3 regions of the Mesorhizobium sp. M0960 genome follow, and region 2 is predicted to be linked to each of the others. Evidence: predicted binding sites of a transcription regulator. Region 2 holds the regulator's gene; each other region holds the start of a gene.
What was found. Region 2 encodes LexA, which represses DNA repair genes until DNA is damaged. Its sites were predicted from a motif close to TGTTCNNNNTGTGTTCNG; they were not measured.
Positions count from the first base shown of each region.

Region 1 (7,123 bases), on a different contig from region 2:
AGCTGCAGCCGAGGCTACAGCTCGAGTTGGGAAAGAGGGCAGTATAGTAGTCATCCCGGCACGCAAGTTGCCTTTCCTTTCAGATATACAATCATGTAAAGACTACGGGGCGAGGGGACAGAACATGAAGCTTAATAGGTACAAGGTCACGAACTTCCGTTCGGTCGTCGACAGCGGGTGGGTGGATGCGGAACAAGTCACAGCGCTGATCGGCGTCAACGAATCCGGCAAGACGAATCTCTTGCTGCCGCTTTGGAAATTGAACCCCGCAAGGGAGGGGGAGCTCAAACCTACCTCAGATTATCCCAAAGGGAATTATGCTGCTGTTCGCGCCAACCCGGGGAACTTCCGTTTCGTTGCGGCGGAATTCGACGTCTCCGAGCACGCCGGCAAGCTTTCGGAAATGACCGCAGTCGGCCGGGAGTACCTGGATGTTGTCGAGGTCAGCCGATATTTTGACGGCCGGCATGAGATTGCGTTTCCGAAACACAAGCCGCAGACGGACGCGGCATCGGAGGAAATTCAGAAAGCCATCGAAGAGGCCAAGAACGAGATCGCGGCGATTTCCCCGCTCGCGAAGGAATCTTCCCTGAAGCCGGAAATGCTCAAATCGCTTGTGGAGGCGAACGAGAGTGTGAAATCGCAGGAAAGATGGTCGTCAACAGGCATTGCCGAGGTGGCGGCCAAGCTAGAAACAGCGATCCCCGAAACTCCGGCACCCACCAGCTCGATAGTACCCAGGTTCCAGCAACTGTTGGACGCGTTGAAAGCGAAAAGAGGCAGATTTCGCGTTCTATTCAGTTTCGTGACGTTGCATCCTGAGGAAATCCTCGAACTCGGCCTGGATTTCAAGGATCCCCAGGGTCGTCAGCCGAACCCGACCGAAATCGCAGAAATCGCGACCAAGAAGCGTGACCGGACAATCCTGCTGAATTCGGCCGGGACCGATCTCACCAAGAGGTTCCGGGACTGGTGGAAACAGGGAAATTACACATTTGAGTTCCAGGCGGACGGCGATCATTTTCGAATTTGGGTGAGCGACAGCAAGCGCCCTGAAAAGGTTGAGCTCGAAGACAGGAGTAGTGGACTGCAATGGTTCCTGAGCTTCTATCTCATATTCCTGGTCGAAAGCAGCCGCGATCACCGCGACGCAATTTTGCTGCTCGATGAGCCAGGGCTGTCGCTGCATCCGCTGGCCCAACGCGACCTCTCGGCGTTCTTCGAAAACCTCTCTGGAACCAACCAAATCGTCTACACGACGCATTCCCCCTTTCTGGTCGACGCAGATTCGCTCGACCGCGCTCGCAAAGTCTATGTTGGCGACGATGGTTCGACCAAAGCCTCGGCCGACTTGCGAAGGGGTAACGATGATCCGCGCAAGAACGGGGCTACTTACGCGATCTATTCGGCTCTGAATATGAACGTCGCCGAGAGTATTCTGCTCGGCTGCCATCCGGTAATAGTGGAGGGGCCTTCAGACCAGCATTACCTGGCGACCATCAAGGCGCTGCTGATCGGCGGCAAGAAGATCAGCCCGAAGCGAGAGTTGGTGTTCCCGCCGTCCCACGGCGCCAAGAACGCAAAGGTCGTCGCCAGCATTCTGACAGGGCGCGACGAAATCCTTCCTGTGATGATCTTTGACGGCGACGAAGCCGGGCGGAAGATGGCTCGCGACATGGAGAACGGCCTTTATCAAAACGCAAAGGAACGGGTTCTTTCGACCGACAAATACGTCGGCTTCGCGAATTCGGAAATCGAGGATCTCTTCCCGCCAACCTTTCTTGCGGAGGTGATTGACCGCTGGGAACGTGGACGCGGAGCCGACAAAGTTTTCGCCGACGTCGTGGAGCCTGGGAAGCCAATTGTTCCGCAGATCGAAACCTGGGCATCGTCGCAAGAGATTGGGCTGCCTGAAGGTTGGAAAGTCGATGTTGCGCGACTGGCAAAGAAGCGCGCACTGTCACGCGGGGTTGAAAAATTCGAAAAGGAATTCGTCGACCGCTGGACGGAGTTGTTCAACGATTTCCAAGCTATGGAACCCGAATAGACCCTAACTTTGTGAAGTTCTCGAACCTGATCGTGCTTGCTTCGGCGGTCGGCACGGAGGACTATTTCTCATTGGCAACAATGGGGGAGAGGACAGGCCACAATGAGTGAATTTCATAACCCGATGATAGTGAGACGCGGAGGCATGCTGTTCAGCGCAAATTGTGCGCCACCTGAGGGGAAAATCTCGATTCTGCTGGAAGCTGGGATTAACATGGTCCGTCAAGCTGGGGTGAAATCCAATGAGATTCCCTCTGGTGAAGACGGTTCGAGGTCTGTATCCCGCCTTCCATGATTGGGATTGAGTTCTCCATCGCCTCACGCAACTCCTGGATCAGGACGGCATCGCCCGCGAGGAGCAAGATTTGTCCGGTATCATCCTGCAGTTCGAAAACGGCACTGAGTCCGAAATATGCTACAATTCTCGGACACCCGTGGCGCCTAAAACTCCAAAATGGAACTCGCATTTTCGCATTGAAGGATTCGAACGCCTTCCGCAGGGGCACGACATCATCCCGGTTGACTCTTAGCCAAGACGAGAACAAATGTAGAACATATCACAGGCTTTCCGCGTTTCAAGGGTCAGATGAGTGTATCGGCGCCCCATGCTGCCATTTCCGAGCTTCGAGACCGCATTGCGCGTCTCGAAGGTGGAAATGCACGCGGGCGTACGGTTTTGCCGTTCGGAGTCGCCGCGATTGACAGGGTTCTGCCGGGAGGGGGATTGGCTTTTGGCGGTCTGCACGAGGTCGCGGGTGGCGGAAATGGCTCCGTCGATGGCGCAGCCGCGGCACTCTTCGCCGCCGGTATTGCCTCGCGCACGGTGGGCAAGGTGCTGTGGTGCGTTACCCGGCCCGACCTGTTCGCGCCGGCGATCGAACAGGCGGGCCTTCCTCCGGGACGAGTGATCTATGTCGAAGCCGGCGACGAAAAATCCGTTCTCGCCTGTTTCGAAGAGGGTCTTCGCGGAGGTTTTGGCGCTGTCGTTGCCGAGATAGCCCGGCTTTCGATGACGGCCTCACGGCGGCTTCAACTCGCCGCCGAAAGCTCCGGCGCCATCGGCATCGCCATTCGCCGCTGGCGGCGACAGACTGAAGCAACCGATTTTGGCCAGCCAACCGCCGCCGAGACACGCTGGCGGGTGTCGGTCCTGCCGTCGACACCGCTGCCTGTTCAGGGAGTCGGGCGTGCGCGGTGGCAGCTCGAACTGATCCGATGCCGCGCAGGAGAGAGTGCAGATTTTACAGTGGAGGCTTGCGATGCCAAGGGTCGTATCGCTCTTCCTTCCGATGTGGCCGACAGACCGCTTCAGAAGGAAATCGAGCGACGCCGCGCCTCCGCCTGAGACGCCGCTCGTCCTCATCGGCCGCGACGGCCGCCGCCGTGTTGTGCTTGCCGCTGATGGTGCAGCACACGCAGCCGGTCTGCGTATCGGCATGCCGGCGAGCAAGGCGCAGGCTCTCATCCCGGGTCTCGCGATTCATGACGCTGAGCCCGAGGCCGACGAAATCGCGCTCGAGCGGTTGGCGCTGTGGGCGCTGCGCCGCTACGCTCCGATCGTCGCTGCTGATCCACCGGACGGCATTGTCATCGATACGACCGGCGCCGACCATCTGCATGGCGGCGAGGCGGCGATGCTCACGGAGATGGTCGAGCGGCTTGGCGCATCGGGCTTTGCTGCACGCTGCGCGGTCGCCGATAGCTGGGGAGCAGCCCACGCACTGGCCCGCTTCGGTACACGGCAGACGCTTGTGGTTCCATCCGGCTCCATTGCACAAGCGATCTTGCCTTTGCCGATCGCTGCGCTCCGCCTTCCCGCCGCGACGATCGATAGCCTGAGACGGCTTGGCTTCGAGACAATCGCGGATCTCGCGGGCACGCCGCGCGCATCGCTCGCCTTGCGTTTTGGACCGGAGCCCGGCCGCCGCCTCGACCAGGCCTTTGGACGAGTGAGCGAACCGATCGAGCCGATCCGGCCGCAGGAAATCGTCGAAGTGCGCCGCAATTTTGCCGAGCCGATCGGCGCGGCAGAAACAATTGCGCGCTATACCGGCAAGCTGGTCGCTGAACTGTGCGCCTCACTCGAGACGCGAGGGCTTGGCGCGCGCCGGCTCGATCTTCTGTTCTTCCGCGTCGACAATCGCATCGAGGCGATCCGTGTCGGCACGGCAATGCCGGTGCGTGACACGAAGCGCTTGACCCGGCTTCTCACCGATAAGATCGAGACCATCGATCCCGGGTTCGGCATCGAGCTGATGCGGCTTGCCGCGACCGTTGCCGAGCCGCTGCGGGCCAAGCAGATGATTTCCGCGCTCGCCGAAGCGCCCGAACCCGATGTCTCGGATGTGATCGACATCCTGGCCAACCGTGTCGGCGAGGACCGGCTCTATCGCTTCGCCCCGGTGCAGAGCGACGTTCCCGAACGCTCGGTTCAACGTGTTGCGCCGATGGCGCCCGATACCGGTGAAGGCTGGCCCGGCCATTGGCCGCGTCCGTCGCGGCTGCTGCCGCGGCCCGAGCCGATCGAGACGGTCGCACTCCTTCCCGACCATCCGCCCGTGACCTTCACTTGGCGCGGGGTGCGCCGCCGCGTGAAACGGGCGGACGGCCCGGAACGCGTGTTCGGGGAATGGTGGAAGCGCGACGCCGAGCTCGCGGCGGTGAGGGACTATTTTCACGTCGAGGACGAGAACGGCGAACGCTACTGGGTCTTCCGTGCCGGCGACGGCGAAGACGCCGCGACCGGATCGCATAAATGGTTCATGCACGGGATCTTCGGATGACTGGCTCAACCCGATATGCCGAGCTGCAGGTCACGTCGCATTTCTCGTTCCTGCGTGGAGCATCATCCTGCGAGGAGCTGTTTGCGCAGGCGGCACTGCTCGGCATCGAGGCGCTCGCTGTCGTCGATCGCAATTCGCTTGCCGGCATCGTGCGCGCGCATGAAGCGGCGAAAACGACAGGCGTCCGGCTGATCGTCGGCTGCCGTCTCGATCTCGCCGACGGCATGTCGATCCTGGCCTATCCAACCGATCGACCGGCTTATTCGCGGCTCTGCCGCCTGCTGTCGCTCGGCAAGGGCAGGGCCGGCAAAGCAAAATGCCATCTCGATTGGGATGATGTCGTCGCCTATGGCGAAGGTCTGATCGCGATCCTGGTGCCCGACCACGCCGATGATCTTTGTGCCGTTCGTTTGCGGCGGCTGCGCGAGATCTTCGGCGATCGCGCCTATCTGGCGCTCACCTTGCGCAGGCGCCCGAACGACCAGCTCCGGCTTTACGAGCTGGCTAACCTGGCGGCCGCGATGGGGGTGCGAACCGTCGTTACCAATGACGTGCTTTTCCACGAGCCGGCCCGCCGCATGATGCAGGATGTCGTCACCTGCATTCGCCACAACGTCACCATCGATGACGCCGGCTTCCGCCGCGAACGTCATGCCGACCGCTATCTCAAACCGGGCGATGAAATGGCGCGGCTGTTCAGCCGTTATCCTGAGGCCCTGGCGCGCACCGTCGAAATCGCCGGCCGCTGCCGGTTCTCGCTCGACGAGCTCGCCTATCAATACCCCGAGGAAAAAACGATGCCGGGCCTCACGGCGCAGCAGGCGCTGGAAAAACTGACCTGGGAAGGTGCGGCCCGCCGTTACCCCGAGGGCTTGCCCGACAAGGTGTTCAAGATCCTGAAGCACGAGCTGCGGCTGATCCAGACGCTCAAATATGCGCCGTACTTCCTGACGGTCAACTCGATCGTTCGCTTCGCCCGCAGCCAGGACATCCTCTGCCAGGGCCGCGGCTCGGCCGCCAATTCAGCGGTCTGCTATGTGCTCGGCATCACCTCCATCGATCCCGAACGCAACAACCTTCTGTTTGAGAGGTTCGTCTCCCAAGAGCGGCGCGAGCCGCCCGACATCGATGTCGATTTCGAGCATGAACGGCGCGAGATCGTCATGCAGTGGGTCTACGAGACCTACGGTCGCGATCACGCAGCACTTTGCTCCACCGTTATCCGCTACCGCACCAAGGGCGCCGTCCGCGATGTCGGCAAGGCGCTCGGCCTGCCCGAGGACATGACCAAACTCCTGTCTTCGCAGGTCTGGGGCCACGGTGAGGCGGTCGATGAGCAGCGCGCCCGCGAGCTCAACCTCAATCTCGGCGACCGGCGGCTGCGCCTGACCCTCGAACTCGCCGCGCAACTTGCCGGCATGCCGCGCCACCTCTCGCAGCATCCGGGCGGCTTCGTCCTGACGCATGATCGCCTCGACGATCTCGTGCCGATCGAACGGGCGGCGATGAAGGATCGCCAGGTCGTGGAATGGGACAAGGACGATATCGACGCCCTCAAATTCATGAAGGTGGATGTCCTGGCCCTGGGGATGCTCACCTGCATGAAGAAGTCATTCGATCTCCTGTCCGAGCACAAGGGCGTTGCTCTCGACCTGGCGACGATCCCGGCCGAGGATCCACGCACCTATGCGATGATCCGCAAAGCAGACACGCTTGGCGTCTTCCAGATCGAATCCCGCGCGCAGATGTCGATGCTGCCGCGCATCAAGCCGCGCACCTTCTACGACCTGGTCATCGAGGTCGCTATCGTCCGTCCCGGCCCGATCCAGGGCGACATGGTCCATCCCTACCTTCGCCGGCGCGATGGCACGGAGGAGGTGACGTTTCCCACGCCGGAGCTCGAGCGTGTTCTCGGCAAGACGCTCGGCGTGCCGCTGTTTCAGGAGCAGGCGATGCAGGTCTCCATGGTCTGCGCCGGCTTTTCCGCCGGCGAGGCCGACCAGCTGCGGCGCGCCATGGCCACCTTCAAGCACACTGGCGGCGTCTCGAAATTCCGCGACAAGCTGATCAACGGGATGATCGCCCACGCCTACACCCCGGAGTTTGCCGAAAAGACCTTCTCGCAACTCGAAGGGTTCGGCAGCTACGGCTTCCCCGAAAGCCACGCCGCCTCCTTCGCGCTGATCGCCTACGCCTCATCCTGGATGAAGTGCTGGCATCCGGATGTCTTCTGTGCCGCGTTGCTGAATTCGCAGCCGATGGGTTTTTATCTGCCGGCCCAGATCGTGCGCGAC
Region 1 is NZ_JAMYNN010000026.1:41,738-48,860, forward strand. It holds gene NKH63_RS28810 (M41 family metallopeptidase) at 1-47, shown strand, start outside; gene NKH63_RS28815 (AAA family ATPase) at 125-2,047, shown strand; gene NKH63_RS28820 (ImuA family protein) at 2,633-3,391, shown strand; gene NKH63_RS28825 (Y-family DNA polymerase) at 3,306-4,829, shown strand; gene NKH63_RS28830 (error-prone DNA polymerase) at 4,826-7,123, shown strand, end outside.
Region 1: NKH63_RS28820 (ImuA family protein) is a predicted target of LexA. The motif match lies at 2,584-2,601, and genes of this name have one in related genera.

Region 2 (7,123 bases):
ATCGCCGGCTATGTGCGGCTGCTGCCGCCGACCGGGCCGGTGCGGCCCGACAGCTATGATTTCTCCTTCGACAGCTATTTTGCCGGTATCGGCGGCAGCGGCTTTTTTCTCGGCAATCCGAAAGTCGTGTCGTCGGGCAGCATGCCGTTTGCCGCGCGGCTTTCTTCCGCGATCGAAGACGCGCGCGAATCCATCGCCGACCATATCCGCAGCCGCATCGGCGGCGCCGAGGGCGAGATTGCTGCTGCGCTGATCGTCGGCGTGCGCGCCGGCATTCCCGAGGAGATCAACGAAGCGATGCGGCGTACCGGCATCTACCACATCATCTCCATCTCGGGGCTGCATATGGCGTTGGTCGCCGGCACCATTATGGCGCTGCTGCGCGGCGCCTTTGCGCTGTTTCCCGATTTCTCATCGCGACGGCCGGTCAAGAAATACGCGGCGGCCGCCGCGCTTTTTTCGATTGCGGCCTACCTCGTCTTTTCCGGCATTGTGGTGGCGGCCGAACGCAGCTTCATCATGTTGGCGGTGATGCTTATCGCCGTGCTGTTCGACCGGGCCGCGCTCACCATGCGCAACCTGGCGATCTCGGCCATCGCGGTCATTCTGGTGTCGCCGCACGAGGTGGTCGGTCCGAGCTTCCAGATGTCCTTCGCCGCGACGGCGGCCCTTGTCGGCGCCTATGCAGGCTGGTCCGATTACCGCGCCGGCGGGGCCACCACGCCGCCGCCCCGGCGGTCGCCGCTACGCTTTGCCACTAGAAAGGTACTGCTGGGCATGGGCGGCCTGGCGATGACCTCGATCATTGCAGGGAGCGCCACGGCGCTTTTCGCCATATGGCATTTCCAGCGCGTGGCGCCGCTCAGCCTGTTCGCCAATCTGGCCATCATGCCTATCGTCTCACTGGTCGTCATGCCCTTCGCCGTCCTCAGTGCGCTGGCGATGCCGTTCGGCGCGGATGGGCCTTTCCTCTACGTGATGGGCAAGGGGCTGACGGCGATGATCGCCCTGTCCGGGTGGATCTCCGAGCGCTCGCCGATCGATGCGGTCGGGCTGATTTCGCTGAGATCTGTCCTTTTGGTGACGATCGCCCTCGTCATTGCCAGCATGGCGACGACCTGGTTGCGGCTCGTGGCCCTTCCTTTTGCGCTCGCCGGCTTGCTAACGACAACGCAGACGCGCGTACCCGATGTATTGATCTCGGAGGACGCACGGCTCGTCGCGCTGCCGATCGGCAGCGGTGAACTCGCGGTCAACCGGGCACGCCCGAATGAGTTCACCATCGACAACTGGAAACGCGCGCTCACATCAGAGGCTATCGTCGCGCCGGAAACACCTGGAAAGAACGATCCGCAATTCGACATTGCCGATCCGGCCGACTTACCGCCGGGCATGCCGTTCATTTGCACGGACGGTCTCTGCCTTGCCAGGCATCCATCCGGCGCGATCATCGCGCTAGCCAATGACCGCGATACTGCACGGCCAGCCTGCGCCTTTGCCAGCTTGATCGTCATCGACGACGCCACCGCCCATAATCCCTGCTACTACGATCGGCTGGTCCTCGTCGTCACCAAACGGCAACTGGCGCGCGCGGGAAGTGCGGCCGTCTATTTCGATCCACAAGCGGCAACACGCGCCGAAATCCGCTTCGCCGTCGAAAAATCATACCGGCCCTGGCACGTGCAGCGGAAATTTTCACGCGCGGCGCGGGGCATGCCGCCATACCGCAGAGCCGACAAGCCAAAAGCCGGCGCCAAGGGCGCAGCTCAGTAGCGGCGGATCAGCCCAACGAGCTTGCCCTGCACCTTGACCCTGTCTGGTCCGAAGATGCGCGTCTCGTAGGCCGGATTGGCGGCTTCCAGGGCGATCGAGGCGCCCTTGCGGCGGAACCGCTTCAGCGTCGCTTCTTCCTCGTCGACCAGTGCCACCACGATCTCACCGGGGCTCGCCGTATCGGCATTGCGGATGATCACCGTGTCGCCGTCGAAAATGCCAGCCTCGATCATCGAATCGCCTTTGACCTCGAGCGCATAATGCTCGCCGCCCATGATCATGTCCGGCGGCACCGAGATCGAATGCGTCTGGTGCTGGATGGCATCGATCGGCACACCAGCGGCGATGCGGCCCATCACCGGGATAGACACGGCGGCGACGATATCGTCGTCATTGCCGGCTGCAGGGACGCGCGACGATGTCGGCTTGCCTTGCCGAGGACCTTGCCCAAGACTGCCCTGGATGACACTCGGCGAGAACTTGCGTGCCGCATTGAGGCCGGGGGCGATCGAATCGGGCAGGCGCAGCACCTCCAGCGCACGGGCCCTGTTGGGCAAACGGCGAATGAAGCCGCGCTCCTCCAGCGCCGTAATCAGCCGGTGGATTCCCGATTTGGAAGCCAGGTCGAGCGCTTCCTTCATCTCGTCGAAGGAGGGCGGGATACCGCTTTCCTTCAGCCTTTCGTGGATGAACATAAGCAGTTCGTGTTGTTTGCGTGTCAGCATAGCGACCCCCAACAGAATCAGAAAAACAAACCCAGAACAAACACTATCTGTTCCAGTTGTGTTCCGCAACTGTTTAAAGTTTAATGAATGTGTTAGGGCTCGGGTAACGATACCACTCGCCAAACCGGGACGCTGCATTTTCACCGCCGCGGGCCTCATCGCCTTGATTCTGCTTTCGTTTGCGGCCTCTGGGTTTCCAGAAGGCGGCACTGGTATCGGCCGTCAGCCGGCAAAGGGGCACGGAATTGAAGCCGTATCGACTGTGCGGTTTGGTCAATGCACCGTGAACGAAACGAACTCAAAACGCCAACGTTGGGTTGGCTTGGCTCCTGGTTTCCACCGCGTGGTCAGGCAACTTGTCGCCGGTGGAGCCTTGCTGCGCGATACCAGGTAATGGAGAACCGCTCGTGACCGATGGATGCCGTCGATGCGTGTCCGGCGTTGCGGTGAATCTTGGGGAGCAGACAAATCATGACAGGAATTCCCGATCTCGTGGCCATAAGGGCGATGGATGCTGCAGATCCGCTGCGCGCGATGCGCGACCGCTTTGTGCTGCCGCAAGGAGTGATCTATCTCGACGGCAATTCGCTAGGGGCCGCTTCGCGTGCCGCTTTCGATGAATTGAGCAAGGCAGTGACCGAAGAATGGGCGCATGATCTCATCCGCGCCTGGAACACGGCCGGCTGGTTCAACATGCCGCTCGAACTTGGCGACCAGCTCGGGCGCCTGATCGGTGCCGCGGCCGGCCAGACGGTGGTCTGCGACACGACATCGGTCAACATCTACAAGCTGCTGCACGCCGCCATGGCCATGCGGCCGGAGCGGCAGGTCATCGTCGCCGAGGGCGACAGTTTTCCGACAGACCTCTACATGGCTGAGGGTGTGGTTTCGACGCGAAAAGATACGCTGCTGCGCCTCTCGGGGGTCGACGCGCCGAGCATCGAAGAGCTGATCGACGAACGCACCGCCGTGGTGCTGGTCAACCACGTCAACTACAAGTCGGGCGAACTGCGCGACATGCCGGCGCTGACGCGCAGGGCCCAGGAAGCCGGGGCGATGATCGTCTGGGATCTCTGCCACACCGCCGGTGCGATGCCAGTCGAGCTCGACACGGCAAACGCCGATTTTGCCGTTGGCTGCACCTACAAATATCTGAATGGCGGACCGGGCGCGCCTGCCTTCATCTATGCGGCTGAGCGGCATCTTGCCGACATCCAGCAGCCGCTCACCGGCTGGTGGGGCCATGCACGGCCCTTCGCCTTCGAGCCAGGCTATGCGGCCGGCACCGGCATCCGCCGGTTTCTGTGCGGCACCCAGCCGGTCCTGTCTATGCGCACGCTGAAGGGCGCGCTCGACATCTGGAACGATGTCGACATGACGGCGGTGCGCAAGAAGAGCATCGCGCTGGCCGATCTGTTCATCGAGCTTGTCGAGGCAAAGTGCGGCACTTACGGGCTAACGCTCGAAAGCACGCGCGACGGGGAAAAACGCGGCAGCCAGATTTCATTCATGCACGAGCATGGCTACCAGATCATGCGCGCGCTGATCGAACGTGGCGTGATCGGCGATTTTCGCGCCCCATCGACCATGCGCTTCGGCTTCACCCCGCTCTATGTCGGCTATGCCGATGTCTGGCAGGCCGTCGAAGTGCTTGAGGACATCCTGCGCACCGGTGCGTGGAAGGATGCGCGCTTCGCCATCAAGGCGGCTGTCACTTGAGATTGATGCGAGAGCTGGAATCGTGAGGCTGGCGACGACGCGCCGCGCGATGCTCACGGTCGTTGCAAGGCCATATTGCCAGGGGAGGGCGCAGGGTGTTCGAACGTCACATTGCCGATTGGGACAACGCCTATGCCAACGGCGCCAACATAGCCGGCAGCGATCGCTGGCCGGCGGCCTGGGTCGAGCCCGCGCGGGTTTTTCGCGACGTGCTTTCGACCGAGGGCCGGGCGCGGCTCGACATGGCCTATGGCGATGGCCCACGCAACCGGCTCGATCTTTTCCTGCCGGCCACCAAGCCCAAGGGGCTCGTGGTGTTCGTCCATGGCGGCTACTGGATGGCATTCGACAAGAGTTTCTGGTCGCATCTTGCCGCTGGCGCTGTTGATCGCGGCTATGCCGTGGCGATGCCGTCCTACACGCTCTGTCCGCAGATGCGCATTGGCGGCATCGTCAAGGAAGTCGGCGCGGCGATCGGCAAGGCGGCGGGGATGGTCGCAGGGCCGCTGATGCTGACCGGACACTCGGCCGGTGGCCATCTTGTTAGCCGAATGGTTACGACGACGACGCCGCTGGCGCCCGAAATTGTCCGGCGCATTCGCCATGTCGTATCGATCTCGGGTGTGCACGATTTGCGCCCGATCATGCGCACCGGCATGAACGAGACGCTGGCGATCGATGAGGCCGAGGCGCAGGCCGAAAGCCCGGTGCTGCTGCGCCCGATGGACAAGGCCCGCCTGACCTGCTGGGCCGGCGGCGGCGAGCGCGCCGAATTCCTGCGCCAGAGCGCGTTGCTGGCCAATATCTGGATCGGCCTGGGTGCCGCGACCAGTTCGGTGGTCGAGCCTGACCGGCATCATTTCAACATCATCGACGGTTTGGCCGATCCAGACCATCCGCTGACCCGGACCTTGATCTCGGAGTGAGGCAGGTTCAGCGTAGCATCAGCACGTCGCAGGCGGCGCCCGCCGCCGCGGCGGGCGTGAACGGCGCACGGACGATCAGCCCGTTGGCATCGGCCAGCATTTTCAGCATCGAGGAGTCCTGGATGCCGAACGGCGTCGCCACGAGCGTACCGGCGTCGTCTGTGACAACAGCCCGCACATAATCTTGCCTGAGATCGTTGGCCGGCATGGCAGCGCCGAGCCGTGCCTCACGCATATCCTGCTGAAAGGCGCGGCCGCCGAGCCGCGCCAGCAGCGGCTTCAGGAAGAGCTGGGTGCAGACCAGGCTCGCCACCGGATTGCCGGGCAAGCCGATGCAGCGAATGTCGCCCAGCCGCCCGAACATCAGCGGCTTGCCCGGCCGCATGGCGATCTTCCAGAAATCGAGAGTCATGCCTTGCCCGGTCAGCACGTCATGGACGAAATCGTGGTCACCGACCGAGGCACCGCCCAGCGTGACGATGACGTTCGCGCCAGCCTTCACGGCCTTTTCCACCAGCGCAGCGATCGCCTCCCTGCGGTCCGGCGCGATGCCAAGGTCGAGCACTCGCGCACCGACCGACTGTGCGGCGGCGGCGACACCATAGGCGTTGGAGGAGATGATCTGGTCGGGGCCAAGCTCGCTGCCCGGCGGCAGCAATTCGTCGCCGGTGGCGATGATGGCGACCAACGGCCTTTTGACCACGCCGACCTCGGGGTGGTTGGCCGATGCCGCCAGCGACAAGGCCGCCGGGTCGAGCAGGCGGCCTTTGTGCAGCAGGACGTCGCCTTTGGCGAAATCGAGCCCGAGGCGGCGGATGTTTCGCCCCTGCGCCGTCGGCTCCGTCACTTCGACGACACCGCGGCCGAGATCGCGGACGTTCTCCTGGATGACGATGGTGTCGGCGCCTTCGGGAAGCGGCGCGCCGGTGAAGATACGGACGGCCTGCCCCTGCTGCACCGTCCCGGCAAAGCCGCTTCCGGCCGGCGCCATGCCGACCACCGAAAGCTTTGCTGGTAAGGACGCGATATCAGCCGCCCGCACGGCATAGCCGTCCATGGCGGAGGCGTTGAACGGCGGCTGGGTGCGGAGCGCCACAACCGGCTCCGCCAGCACGCGGTCGGCGGCATCCAGCAGCGCGACGCGTTCGCCCTGCAGTGCAGCTGCGCCGTCCAACAGGCGCTCGAGCGCCTCAGCAACTGGGACCAGCGCCATCAGCGGCCTGCCTCGGTGACCCCATCTTCGGTGATCTTGTAGTCGCCGGATTTGCCGCCGGTCTTTTCAACCAGCCTGATGCCGGAGATGACCATGGCGCGGTCGACCGCCTTGGCCATGTCGTAGATGGTCAGGCAAGCGACCGAGACGGCGCTCAGGGCCTCCATCTCAACGCCGGTTTTGCCGGTGACGCGGGTCAATGCTGTGACCTTCAGGCCGGGCAAAGCTGCGTCCGGCTCGATATCGACAGATATCCTGGTCAGCAGCAGTGGATGGCAGAGCGGGATCAGTTCATGCGTCTTCTTGGCCGCCATGATGCCGGCGATACGCGCGGTACCGAGCACGTCGCCCTTCTTGGCATCGCCGGCGAGGATCATGTCCAGCGTCTCGGGCCGCATCGACACGAAGCCCTCCGCGACTGCCGTGCGCACCGTCTCAGCCTTGTCGCCGACATCGACCATGTTGGCTTCGCCGCGCGCGCCAAGATGGGTGAGGGCGGCCGCCATCCTCAGATCGCCTCTGCCGGCGCCTTGCCCGTCAAAAGCAGGCGCGTTGCAGCGGCCACGTCCTGTTGACGCATCAGGCTCTCACCGACCAGAAAAGTGGCGATGCCGCTCCGCTCCAGCCGGCGGCAATCGTCATGCGAAAAGATACCGCTCTCGCTGACCAGAAGGCGGTCGGCGGGCACCATCGCGACCAGCCGTTCCGAGGTCTCGAGGCTGGTTTCGAAGGTCCGGAGATTGCGGTTGTTGATACCGATCAGCCGC
Region 2 is NZ_JAMYNN010000007.1:15,422-22,544, forward strand. It holds gene NKH63_RS15095 (ComEC/Rec2 family competence protein) at 1-1,773, shown strand, start outside; gene lexA (transcriptional repressor LexA) at 1,767-2,498, opposite strand; gene kynU (kynureninase) at 2,970-4,217, shown strand; gene NKH63_RS15110 (hormone-sensitive lipase) at 4,313-5,143, shown strand; gene NKH63_RS15115 (molybdopterin molybdotransferase MoeA) at 5,151-6,356, opposite strand; gene moaC (cyclic pyranopterin monophosphate synthase MoaC) at 6,356-6,862, opposite strand; gene trpC (indole-3-glycerol phosphate synthase TrpC) at 6,865-7,123, opposite strand, start outside.

Region 3 (7,123 bases), on a different contig from region 2:
TGCGCGCTCGCGCGACGCCGGCATCGAAACGGTGTTCCAGGACCGGGCGCTCGCCGTGCAGCAGACGATCGTGCGCAACATCTTCATGGGCCGCGAGCTCACCGGCTGGCTTGGATGGCTGAAGGTCAACAAGGAGATCGCCGAGGCGAGCCGGCTGATGCGCGAGATCGGCTTCACCTCGAAGGTGTTCACGCCGCAGTCGATCGTCGGCCAGCTGTCGGGCGGCGAACGCCAGGGCGTGGCGATCGCCCGCGCCATCTACAAGCAGGCCGACCTGATCATCCTCGACGAGCCGACGACGGCGCTGTCGCTGACCGAAACCGCGAAGGTTTTTCATTTCGTGCGCCAGGTGCGGGCGAGCGGCCGGTCGATCCTGTTCATCGGCCACAACATCCACCACGTCTTCGATATCGCCGACCGCTTCGTGGTGCTCGACCGCGGCAAGGTCGCGCTCAGCGCCGACCGCAGCGAGGTCAAGTCGGCCGAAGACCTCATCAATTTCATGGAAGACGTGGCACATCCCGGCGGATTGCCGGGACTTCGCGACGCCGGGGAGCAGATAGCGCGATGAGCAAGACCATGGATCCCGATCTGCAGACCCCTCTAGGCAGCAGCGATGCCGCCCGAAAGGCATGGAAACACCCGTCCGATAACTGGCTGCGCGGCTTTGTCCTCGACAACCGCGCCGCACTCGGCACGCTTGCCGTGTTCATCGTGATGATGGCGGTGTTCATGATCGCCAATCCGACGGTCTTCACCAGCTGGTATCTCTATAGTTCCGTGCTGACCACGCTGCCTGTGGCGCTGTTCGTGGTGGTGCCGCTCGTCTTCGTCGTCACCTGTGGCGAGATCGACCTGTCGTTTCCGGCGACGATGGGCTTCGCCTCGTGGGTCTTCGCGCTGGTCGTGCAGGCCGGCTACGACCCGTTCGTCGGCATCGCCGCCGCAATCGTCACCGGCATGCTGCTCGGCTTCCTGGTCGGCTCGCTGGTCGTCTATGGCGGGCTGTCGTCGCTGATCGCCACGCTCGGCATGAATTTCCTGCTGCGCGGCCTGATCCAGATCATCAACGAGGGCAGGTCGACCGCGCTGACCGGCCTTGCCGACAGCTGGGCCTACAAGATCTTCTCCAGCCAGCTTTACGGCATCCCGGTGCAGATATTCTGGGCCATCGCCTTCGTCGTGCTGTCGGCGCTGCTCTACAACCGCCATCGCTTCGGTGCCCAGGTCAAGGTGGTCGGCGACAATCCCGACAGCGCCCAGCAGATGGGCATCGATGTCAAGCGCGTCAGGGTGAAAGTGTTCGTCTTCGTCGGTATCGGCGCGGCGATCGCCGGCACGTTCTCGGTAATGATCAACTTCACCTGGTGGCCGACGGCGGGCGACGGATACCTGCTGCCGGTGCTGGCATCGGTGTTCGTCGGAGGCACGCCGACCTGGGGCGGCATCGGCACCGTCGTCGGCGGCGCGATCGGCGCGGTTACGGTGTCCTTCATCCAGACCGGCGTCGTCGCGGCGGGACTGAGCGGCTTCTACGTCCAGTTCTTCAACGGGCTGATCATCATCCTGTCGCTGCTCGGCCATAAGTGGAACCAAGCGCGGTATCGGTGACCGGCGGCCTCAAACCCCCGTGACAAACCCGTCCAGCACGCGTTTCTGGCCGGCCTTGTCGAAGTCGATGGTCAGCTTGTTGCCTTCGATGGCCGAGATGTTGCCGTTGCCGAATTTCTGGTGGAAGACGCGGTCGCCAACGCTGAAGGGGGAGGGCGTGTCGGCGACGGATTTGGCGACCAGCTCGCCGTCGATGGTGCGGCCCTTGATCGAGGTGCGGCCGGCACCGTAGCCCGAGTCGGTTTCGCCATAGCCGATGCGCTCGACCTGGTGGCCGGAGCGCGTGCCCCAATTGCGGTCGGTCGCTTCGGTGCGGTTGGCCTGAGCACGTTGCCAGCCCGGTGTCGCATAGGTGCTGGAGAAGGCGCCGGATTTCTCGGCGCCGTTGTTGCCACCGATGTTATCGAAGCGCGACGCCCCATAAGGATTCTGTCTTCCAGCCCCCTGGCCGCCACGACCGGGAGCGAACGAGCCGCCACCATAGGCATTGCCGTAGCCGCCATAGGAGTTGCCGCTCTCGGCGACCTCGACATGGGCTTCCGGCAGCTCGTCGAGGAAGCGCGACGGGATGGTCGATTGCCAGAGGCCGTGGATGCGGCGGTTGGAGACAAACCAGAGATGCAGGTTCTTCTTGGCGCGGGTCAGGCCGACATAGGCAAGGCGGCGCTCCTCCTCGAGCCCGGACCGGCCACCCTCGTCGAGGGAACGCTGGTGCGGGAACAGGCCTTCCTCCCAGCCGGGCAGGAACACGGTTTCGAATTCGAGGCCCTTGGCCGAATGCAGCGTCATGATGTTGACGGCGTCGAGCTCAGCGTTCTGCTCGGCGTCCATCACCAGCGCGACATGTTCGAGGAAGGAGCGCAGCGATTCATACTCCTCCATGGAGCGTATCAGCTCCTTTAGGTTCTCCAGCCGGCCGGGCGCTTCGACCGAGCGGTCGTTCTTCCACATGTCGGTGTAGCCGCTCTCCTCCAAAATGGTCTCGGCGAGTTCGGTGTGCGGGGTGGTTTCGAGAGCCTTTTGCCAGCGCTCGAAATTGGCTGATACCTCGCGGAGTGCGGCACGCGGCTTCGGCTTCAGCTCGTCGCTTTCGGCCAGTTTTGCCGCCGCCTCCAGCATCGGGATGCGCAGCGCGCGTGCGGTGTCGTGGACCTGGCGGATGGTGGCCTCGCCCAACCCGCGTTTCGGCACGTTGACGATGCGCTCGAAGGCGAGGTCGTCGGCGCCTTGTGCGACGACGCGGAAGAAGGCCAATGCGTCGCGAATCTCGAGCCGCTCATAGAAGCGCGGGCCGCCGATGACGCGGTAATTGAGCCCGAGCGTGACGAAGCGGTCCTCGAATTCGCGCATCTGGAAAGACGCGCGGACGAGAATCGCCATATCGTTCAAATTGTGCTTCTGGCGCTGGTAGGCCTCGATGGTCTCGCCGACGGCGCGGGCCTCCTCCTCGGAATCCCAGGCGGCGTGGACATGCACCTTCTCGTCGTCCTCGGCGATCTTCTCGGTAAACAGCGTCTTGCCGAAGCGGCCCTCATTGTGGGCGATGAGATGCGAGGCGGTGCCGAGGATGTGCGCGGTCGAGCGGTAGTTGCGCTCCAGCCGGATGATGGTGGCGCCGGGGAAATCCTTGTCGAAGCGCAGGATGTTGTCGACTTCGGCGCCGCGCCAGCCATAGATCGACTGGTCGTCGTCGCCGACGCAGCAGATGTTAACTTTGCTTTCGCTCACGGCCGCGCGCGAGCTTCGCTCGCTGGCCTCCGCGGGGGCGGCCTGGCCGGCCGACGCCCGGTCGGGCTTGCGGCCTTCGGCCGAAGAGCGCCCAATCTCCCCCCTCGTGGGGGAGATGTCGGCGGAGCCGACAGAGGGGGGCGCTGTCCCGCCAGCGTTTCCGCCAGGACCATTGGAAGCGTCGCGATCCTTCGCGCCCCCCTCTGTCCTGCCGGACATCTCCCCCGCGAGGGGGGAGATTGGCTTGCCTTGAGGCCGCTGGGCCAGCAGGCGCAGCCACATGTACTGTGCGGTGTTGGTGTCCTGGTACTCGTCGACGAGGATGTAGCGGAAGCGCTTGTGGTATTCCTTCAGCACGTCCGGATTGGCGCGGAAGATGCGGATCGGGTGACATAGGAGATCGCCGAAGTCACAGGCATTCAGCGTCTGCAGCCGCTCCTGATAGGCCTTGTAGAGTTCGCGGCCCTTGCCGTTGGCGAAGGCACGGGCATCGCCCTCGGGGATGTCGGCGGGACCGAGGCCCTTGTTCTTCCAGCCGTCGATCATCTGGGCGAACTGCTTGGCCGGCCAGCGCTTGTCGTCCAGCCCTTCCGCCTGGATGAGCTGTTTGATCAGCCGCACGACATCGTCGGTGTCGAGAATGGTGAAGTCGGATTTGAGCCCGGCCAGCTCGGCATGTCGGCGCAGCAGCTTCACGCCAATCGAGTGGAAGGTGCCGAGCCACGGCATGCCCTCGACATTGCCTTCGCCGATCAACAGGCCGATGCGCTGCTTCATCTCGCGCGCCGCCTTGTTGGTGAAGGTGACGGCGAGGATCTGCGAAGGGAAGGCCTTGCCGGTGGCAAGGATGTGGGCGATGCGGGTGGTCAAGACGCGCGTCTTGCCGGTGCCGGCGCCGGCCAGCACCAGCACCGGGCCTTCGGTGGTTTCCACCGCCAGCCGCTGCTCGGGGTTGAGGCCGTTGAGATAATCGGGCGCGTTGTTTTGATTGCTGCGGGCAGCCATGGCGCGCGCGGCGATGCCCGACGGGGCCACGGGCCGCGCGTTCGGTTCGTCAAAAAAGGGCATGTCTTCCGAAAAGCCGGACATCTCTCCCCGAATGTAGTGATTCGGCAGCGAAAGGCCAGAAGTGTCTCCGTTTTGTTCTCTGTCCAGTCGGTAGACTCACAATCTGAATGGGTCCGCTAACCAAAACGCCGAGCTTGCCGTGGGTCGACGCCGTAAAACGCCGAGCTTGCTTGACAGGGGAAGCGGGCCGGAGAAAGTTGCGTGGGGGCAGGCACGCAATGCGGGGTTGCCCATGGACGCGTCGCGGAGCGCACCAGTCGAAGGAGCACCGTCTTGGCTGTGGTCATCACCTCCCTGATCCTTTTCCTCATCGGCCTGGCGCTTGGCGGCGGCGGCATCTGGCTCGTGACGCTGGGCGGCAGCTGGTATTACGTCATCGCCGGCATAGCTTTCCTGATCGCTGCCTGGCTGCTCTACAGGCGCAGATCCACGGCGCTGTGGCTCTACGCGGCGATCGTGCTCGGCACGCTCGCCTGGGCTGTCTGGGAAACCGGCTTCGACTGGTGGGAGCTCGGCCCGCGCGGCGGCATCATCGTGCTTGTCGCGCTGTGGCTATTGACGCCATGGGCGCGGCGCGGGCTTACCGGTCCCGACGGACGAGCGCCGCTGATCCTCGCGGTGCTGGCATCGCTCGGCGTCGCCGGTTATTCGATGACGACGGACCCAAAGGATATTGCCGGCCAACTCAACACCGACAAGGTGACGCCGACGGCCGAACTCGGCGGCAATGTGCCGGCCGGCGAATGGCACTATTACGGTCGCACGCAATATGGCCAGCGCTATTCGCCGCTCGACCAGATCACCCCCGAAAACGTTGCCAATCTGCAGCCGGCCTGGACCTATCGCACCGGCGACGTGAAAGGGCCCGACGACATCGGCGAGACGACCTATCAGGTGACGCCGCTGAAAATCGCCGACACGCTCTACATCTGCACGCCGCATAATTTCGCCATCGCCATCGATGCCGCGAACGGCAAGGAGAAATGGCGTTTCGATCCGCAGGTCAAGCTCAACAAGGACCGCCAGCACCAGACCTGCCGCGGCGTGGCTTACTATGCCGATGCCAAGATCGCCGCCGGCCAGCCCTGCGCCACGCGCATCTATCTGCCGACATCGGACGCCCGGCTGATCGCGCTCGACGCGGCGAATGGCCAGGTCTGTCCGACATTTGCCGAGGGCGGCACGCTGAACCTGCTCGCCAACATGCCATATCCGAAGCCGGGCTATTACTATTCGACTTCCGCGCCGCTGATCGTCGCCAACAAGATCATCGTCGGCGGCGCGGTCAACGACAATTATTCGACGCAGGAGCCGTCCGGGGTCATCCGTGCCTACGATGCCGACACCGGCGCGCTGTTATGGAATTGGGATTCCGGCAATCCGGACCAGACGACGCCGCTGCCGCCGGGCCAGACCTACACCAACAACTCGCCCAATATGTGGTCGACGGCGAGCGCCGACGAGAAGCTCGGCCTGCTCTATGTGCCGCTCGGCAACAAGACGCCGGACCAGCTCGGCGCCGGACGCAGCGCCAATGACGAGAAATTCTCTTCCTCGATCACCGCGCTCGATCTCAACACCGGACAATTGCGCTGGGTGCGGCAGACCGTGCATCACGATCTCTGGGACATGGACGTGCCGGCGCAGCCGACGCTGGTCGACATAACCACGGCCAGTGGTGTGGTGCCGGCGCTGGTCGGGCCGACCAAGCAGGGCGACCTCTATGTGCTCGACCGGCGCAGCGGCGAGCCGATCGTTCCGGTCAAGGAAGTGCCGGCGCCGGGCGGCGCGATCGAAGGCGACCATACCTCGCCGACGCAGCCGGTCTCGGACCTCAGCTTCAGTCCGAAGCCACTGACCGGCGCGGATATGTGGGGCATCACCATGTTCGACCAGCTGGCCTGCCGGATCGAGCTTCGGAAGCTGCGGTATGAGGGCCGCTATACGCCGCCGTCGCTGCAAGGCTCGCTGATCTATCCTGGCAATTTCGGCACCTTCAACTGGGGCGGCGTGGCAGTCGATCCGGTCCGGCAGGTGATGTTCGGCATGCCGACATACCTGGCGTTCATCTCCAAATTGGTGCCGCGCGCCGACGTGCCGCCGCCGGGCGATACCAAGGGCAGCGAACAAGGCCTGAACCGCAATGACGGTGCGCCTTACGCAGTGATATTGAAGCCATTCCTGTCGCCGCTCGGCATTCCCTGCCAGGCGCCTCCGTGGGGCTATGTGGCCGGCGCCGACCTTCGGACCGGCAAGATCGTCTACAAGCATCGCAACGGCACCGTCTACGACATGACGCCGCTGCCGCTGCCGTTCAAGGTCGGCGTGCCGGGCATTGGCGGGCCGATGATCACTGCCGGCGGCGTCGCCTTTCTCGGTGCGGCGGTCGACGACTATGTGCGCGCTTATGACCTGACGACCGGCAAACAGCTCTGGCAGGCGCGGCTGCCTGCCGGCGGGCAGTCGACACCGATGACCTACACGGTAGCCGACGGACGCCAGTTCGTCGTCATCGTTGCCGGCGGCCACGGCTCGGTCGGCACCAAGCCGGGCGATTATGTGATGGCCTATACGCTGCCGAAATAGAGAAGTTCCTCAGAGCCCGAGATGCCCTTTCAGGTCGGGTACCGATGCAAGTACCTCGTTGGTCAGCTGCGGGCCGGCGGCTGTCTCGGCCTGCTGGACCAACGCGGCATCAAGGCCATCGTGCAGAGAC
Region 3 is NZ_JAMYNN010000001.1:349,062-356,184, forward strand. It holds gene NKH63_RS01860 (ATP-binding cassette domain-containing protein) at 1-571, shown strand, start outside; gene NKH63_RS01865 (ABC transporter permease) at 568-1,611, shown strand; gene NKH63_RS01870 (ATP-dependent helicase) at 1,621-4,428, opposite strand; gene NKH63_RS01875 (glucose/quinate/shikimate family membrane-bound PQQ-dependent dehydrogenase) at 4,681-6,993, shown strand.
Region 3: NKH63_RS01870 (ATP-dependent helicase) is a predicted target of LexA. The motif match lies at 4,470-4,487, and genes of this name have one in related genera.